2 regions of the Marinicrinis lubricantis genome follow, and region 1 is predicted to be linked to the other one. Evidence: predicted binding sites of a transcription regulator. Region 1 holds the regulator's gene; the other holds the start of a gene.
What was found. The regulator CtsR, encoded in region 1, represses protease genes until heat stress. The targets are predictions, from matches to a motif close to ATGGTCAATAAAGGTCAAACA.
Positions count from the first base shown of each region.

Region 2: a site for CtsR is predicted at 1,640-1,660, ahead of clpP (ATP-dependent Clp endopeptidase proteolytic subunit ClpP). Genes of this name have one in related genera too.

Region 1 is NZ_JBHSQV010000173.1:2,630-5,785, reverse strand. Features, by position in the region: gene ACFPXP_RS15930 (protein arginine kinase) at 1-814, opposite strand, end outside; gene ACFPXP_RS15925 (UvrB/UvrC motif-containing protein) at 832-1,347, opposite strand; gene ACFPXP_RS15920 (CtsR family transcriptional regulator) at 1,428-1,889, opposite strand; gene ACFPXP_RS15915 (hypothetical protein) at 2,174-2,353, opposite strand; gene ACFPXP_RS15910 (amidase family protein) at 2,973-3,156, opposite strand, start outside.
Region 2 is NZ_JBHSQV010000149.1:1,270-4,425, forward strand. Features, by position in the region: gene ACFPXP_RS11565 (stalk domain-containing protein) at 1-825, shown strand, start outside; gene clpP (ATP-dependent Clp endopeptidase proteolytic subunit ClpP) at 955-1,536, opposite strand; tRNA gene ACFPXP_RS11575 (tRNA-Arg) at 1,717-1,791, opposite strand; gene ACFPXP_RS11580 (sugar-binding transcriptional regulator) at 1,989-3,008, shown strand; gene gap (type I glyceraldehyde-3-phosphate dehydrogenase) at 3,087-3,156, shown strand, end outside.

The DNA.
Region 1 (3,156 bases):
ATACACGATCCATGATGCGCGTTTTGGATTCATTCATGAGCCTTTGTCTTGCGGCGCGTTCATGCTCGATAATTTGCTTGACGACACTATGCAAATTGTCTATGATCTCGGTTTCGGATTGGCCTAAAGTAATTTGATTCGAAACCTGGAACAAATTGCCTAACGCTTCGCTGCCTTCACCATAAATCCCCCGTACCGCAAGACCCACCTGGTTCACAGCGGATAGAATCCGATTAATTTGCTGCGTCAGCACTAATGCCGGAAGATGAAGCATCACCGATGCCCGAAGTCCCGTACCGACGTTCGTCGGGCAGCTTGTCAAATAACCCCTAGTCTCACTGAATGCATAATCCAACTGCGATTCAAAGATGTCATCGATTTGATTCGCCAAACTCCATGCCTCTTTGATTTGGAAGCCTGGATATAAACATTGAATGCGAAGATGGTCTTCTTCGTTCACCATAATGCTGATCGATTCGTTCTCGCTGAGAATGACGGCTCCGTTCCTCGATTCATTCGCCAGGTTCGGACTAATCAGATGCTTTTCCACCAGCACTCTGCGCTCCAGCTCGTTCATTTCCGAGAGCTTCAGCAGCTCAAACTCTCCAATATTCTGAATGGAGGAATCACGTAGAAGCTTCTCGCTTTGATTCAAAATTTCTTCGGACTGCTGATTCGTTGCCAGCATCGGAAAGGGATACGAACGAATGTTGCGCGCCAGACGAATTCGGCTGCTGATAACGATGTCTGATTCGGGTCCGTTCCCTCTCATCCATTCACTTTGCGCATTTTTGATAAAACGACTGAGCGACATAAGTAGCAGCCTCCCCTCTACATCCCCGAAATTTTTCTTTCCAATTCACGAATTTGATCTCGAAGCTTCGCAGCTGCCTCGAATTCCTCCATTTGAATGGTTTGCTGGAGCTGCTGCTTCAGCTGATCAATTTCGCGGCGATATTTAATTTTCCCGCCAGATCTAGCGGGCACCTTGCCCTGATGGGCGGTAGTGCCGTGAATTCTGCGAAATAAAGGATCTAACCGACTGGAGAAGTACTCATAACAATCGCTGCAGCCAAAACGTCCAATCTTGCCGAATTGAGCATAAGTGAGTCCGCATGTCTCGCAGCGCAGCGGCTTCTGAGCCGCACCAAATGAATTCGCAGATGGTTCATAATCCAGCAAGCCGGACAATAAATTATGAATGGAGAATCCATTGGATGAGCCCGGGATTTTATCTCCCTTTTCGCGAGCACATACTTCACAAAGGTGAAATTCCGTTTTCTCGCCGTTGACTATTTTCGTAAAATGTAATGAAGCCGGTCTTTTTCCGCATTCCTGACAAATCATAAGCTGCGCGACCTCCTTTATATCATTCTATTCAAGTATGCTCTTCCTTACCCGAGAGGATAAGCGAAAGGCCACAAAAATTACCTGGTCAGAATGGATATCAGCATGGCTTTCAGCAGTTTAGCCCGAATTTGGTCCCGAAGTGGGAGCTTTAACGCGAGCACGTCTCTGCACATTGCAGTTCTCAGCAAATTCGCTTCACGCGGTGATACAATCTCGGCTTCCTCCAATTGATAAATAACCCCTTCTGCGGCGCTCTGATCGATTTGTTCACCGATGCTTTGGAACAAGTAATGGTCTATACTGCAGTCCTGCGGGAGAGTAATCTTCTGAATACGAATGTATCCGCCGCCGCCTCGCTTGCTTTCTACGACATAGCCCTTTTCCAAAGTGAAGCGTGTACTGATGACGTAATTGATTTGCGAAGGGACACACTGAAATTCATCCGCCAAATCATTGCGCTGAATTTCAATCATTTTATTCGGACTCTCCTGCAGTATTTTCTTCAAATACTGTTCGATAATATCCGAAATGTTGCGCACTGATGCTGTCGCCTCCCTTATCAAGACATCGATTTCGCTAACCATTTATATTGACTTTGACTTTCTTTGACTTTAGGTTGACTTTATTATACTGCACTTTTTTTATCTTTGCAATAGCTCGCTTTATTAGCGCATCTATATTTATTTTAGGCGATTATTTAAGGAAATATCCTCGTCGTATTTGAGATTGGAGATGATTTTTCAATTAAATAGGCAACGTTTCATAACGCCAAAGGCGAACCATTCGCGTTTTAAGCCGTAGGTTCGCCTGCTGCAGCGACCAACTATCCATCCAGCCGTTCCATCAGGCTGCCGAATGTATAGCCTAAGTTATAGAATGTTTCAGCCAACCATTCCAACCCTTCAATATATAGAATAGCCATGTTCAACACTACAATCGCCGCGATGGGGATGATGACAGGAAGCAATCCCTTGATCCATTTATCAACTTTATCTTGTTTCAATTGGAGGCTCACCTCTTATGTATTCATCTTTACTGCAGCCCTTTCGTCTTCAAAACCGATCATCTTTACCGTATTATATTCCAAATCGTACTGTCGAAACACGAATTTCATCGTTCCATTAAGAATAGCCCTAACCGCGATGAATCGTCGGCCAATATTTGATCTTAATTGCAATACTTGTGCATCCGCCAATAATCCAATACATAGGTCCGCCAAAAAAATTGTACATGAACCGAATCATCTGCGCATGCCCCATTAGGTGTAGTTGGCGAGACTTGGAATCGATGAATATGAAAGGGAATCCTCGCTTTTGACACAAACCATCCGGCGGAACCATTCTATCTTTTTTCAGAAAAAAACGGCCGCCGCAGCCTATTACTCACTGCAGACAACCGTCTTCTTCACGATTTATTTTGGGTTGAAGGTCAGTACAGTTAACCTTCCTGGTTTGTAACATGACAATTCGGAATTCATTCATAAAGGAAAGGGACGGAAATATCCATTTCCGTAATATCCAATTTCGCCGTGCTCGATAATGAATTCTCCATGACTTATGCTTTAATGTGGTGTCCTAGCCCCGAAATGACCGTCATTTGCATTGACACCTACCATCATTTCATTATGACGTTGTTTGTGGCGCTACCCGATGAAGCGTACCTTGCTCATAGGCGTATGCCAGTTTAATTAATACCGGTTCACTGAAGGCTCTTCCTAAAAATTCAATCCCTACTGGGAGGTTCTCGTCCGCTGTATAACCCGCAGGAACAGTCACGGCCGGAAAGCCTGAGAATGGGCTTAAGCGA
Region 2 (3,156 bases), on a different contig from region 1:
CGCGATACGGTGATCGGTAAAGCCAGATTGTATGCGAATCACTTGAACGGTATGGAGGAACAAGCGGATTTCTATATTTTTGCGAAAAATGTATCCGATCATAATGTAACGGTCAAGACGACGAATAAAGGAGAAGTGTATCCTTCCCTTTATGCTCAATTGTTCGGACAGCATGCAGCGATGGACTTCTTGCTGGATAACAAGACGGAAAATTCATTTACTTTAGCTCCTGGGGAGACTGCAGTGTATGTGAAAATGCCAAGAATGTATCCTGCCCAAGGTTTCAACGTACTGTATGATGTGGAAAGTGACGGTGCGGTGGAATATATATTCGCAGCACTTCGCCCAGGAGATGACGCGGATGAACTTTCATTGTATCCGGATCTCCCTTATGTGAAGCACATTCGTGGTACGTTTACAGGCTCTGAAGTGAATATGAAGCTGAGCATGCCGGATAAATCGAGACCGCAGAGACTTACAATTGGAGACGGCAAGCTGGATACGTTCATGACTGGATATGATCCGATGAGGGGAATAGAGACCTCGCTCATGGGCAATTATGGGGTCATCTACAACATTGAGCTGGAGAATCCAGGCAATATGGCGGTATTGATCATGCCGCGCGGCGGAAATTATAAAGGACCGGTTGTCGTCAACGGCATTCCACAGATGGTGCCTAAATCCGGTGTCCTCAGTGTGTACGATGGTGCACAGCTGATCGCTAGAACCACGGAGGCAGATGAGAAGATCAGTATACAGTTAACCCCGGCTGCTGGATCCTCATTGCCAGTGAGTGTGATATTTTATCCGCTGCAGGACAAATAAACAGCTGGATCTATTGCAAAACCAGGTGCAGATATGCACCTGGTTTTTTTGGTGAGTCAGCATACATCCTCGGGGGAAGGTGCAACAAATAAAAAAGCTGCCTACATAGACAGCTTTGACTTGGTATATTTATATTTTTTCGATGACTTGGTCGATTAAACCGTATTCCTTCGCTTCTTCAGCACTCATGAAGTAGTCGCGATCTGTGTCCTTTTCAATTCTGGACAGCGGCTGACCGGAACGTTCGGCCAAAATGTGGTTCAGTTTATCGCGCATTTTCAAGATGCGTTTTGCTCTGATTTCGATATCGCTGGCTTGACCTTCTGCACCGCCCAGAGGCTGATGAATCATCACTTCGCTGTTCGGAAGAGCGAAACGCTTGCCTTTAGCTCCAGCAGTTAGCAGAAACGCACCCATCGAAGCGGCCATGCCGACACAGATGGTGGAAACATCCGGCTTAATAAACTGCATCGTATCAAAGATCGCCATCCCTGCTGTAATCGAACCTCCGGGGCTGTTGATGTACAGCGAGATATCTTTCTCTGGATCTTCTGCAGCTAGGAACAGAAGCTGAGCGATGATCGAATTCGCAACGACATCGTTCACCGGCGTTCCTAGGAACACGATGCGGTCTTTGAGCAAACGGGAGTAAATATCATAAGCGCGTTCTCCTCGGTTGGATTGTTCGACGACCATAGGAATATAACTCATGGAAGTTCCTCCTTTATATATTACGAATAGGTTGCTTCAATAGGGTTCACATGTTTATGAAGCTTTAAACGACTATGTATCTATCATATCTAAAATTTGATAAAAGGTCAAGAAAGGTCAAACTATGATCAAAAAAATATAAAGTTGAATACAAACAAATCGATCAGGGCAAAAATGTAATGGCGCGCTCGCGAGGAATTGAACCTCGATCTCAGGCTCCGGAGGCCTGCGTCATATCCATTGGACCACGAGCGCACATGCAGCTGTTTTCGTGACAGCAAAATTAATTTTAAAGGATGTTAAGGTAAAAATCAAGAGGACGCGCAAGGAAAATAATAGCTTGCTTTTTCAGAATAATTTTCATAAAATAAAGATGACAGCGGGACGCAAAATGTAGATGCGGGACATTACGAGTCCAACAACTGAAAAAGATGGCTGGAGTTGATTTTTAGGTGCAAAAATGGATAGAAATTCAGAAACAACTCGTGCCGGATCTCATGAAGACCTTGAAAAAACGGTATACCATTTTGCATCATGTCATGCTGTCAGGTGTCATCGGCCGTAGAAATTTAGCTGCATTGTTGGATATGACGGAGAGAACGCTTCGCAGTGAGATTGACATTCTGAAGGAACAAGGCCTTCTGGAGACGGAAAGCATCGGAATGAAGCTTAGTGAGAACGGGAAGAGACTGCTTGATGATTTTCAGCCGTACATCAAAGAGTTATTCGGCCTCTCTGAATTGGAAAAGCAAATCTGCGACAAATTCGGATTGAAGCAGGTAGTCATCGTACCGGGTGATTCCGATGGCTCCGAATTGGTGAAGAAGGAATTAGGCCGTGCCGGAGCTTCAGTGTTCCGAAAGCTTGCTGCCGCGAATGATATTATCGCCGTAGCCGGTGGATCCACCATGGCCGAGGTTGCGAATGGACTCAATGTTTCCTCACAGTGGAAGGGAAATGTGTTCGTTCCGGCCCGAGGCGGATTAGGCGAGAGAGTAGAGCTGCAAGCCAACACCATCGCTTCAATCATGGCGACCAAGACCGGCTGCAGTTACCGTTTACTTCACGTACCGGATCATCTGGGAGAAGAAGCTTACCATACGCTGATGCAGGACCCGAACATTCAAGAAATTATTGATGTGATCCGTAGAGCTCGCATTGTGCTTCACGGGATCGGGGATGCTATGACTATGGCCAAACGGCGTAAAACCGAAGCCAGCGGTCTGGAACTCTTGAAGAAGGATGGAGCCTTGGCGGAAGCATTCGGATATTACTTCGATGAACAGGGGCGGGTTGTCCACAATATTCCGACGGTCGGCCTTAGGATCGAAGATATTATGCGAACGGAAGTCGTTATCGGCATTGCAGGCGGGAAGAGCAAAGGCAAAGCCATTGCAGCGGTTCTTCGGTTTGGACATGAGGATGTTCTGGTCACCGATCAAGCAGCTGCCGAAATCATAGTTGAATCATAACTTCACGTTACATTCTCGATGAGACTTATGTCTCGTCTTGAAATATATAAAACTTTAAAACCTTTAGGAGGAATTACGATGGTAAAAGTAGGTATTAACGGATTTGGACGTATCGGACGCAACGTGTTCCGTGCAGCGTTAAACAATT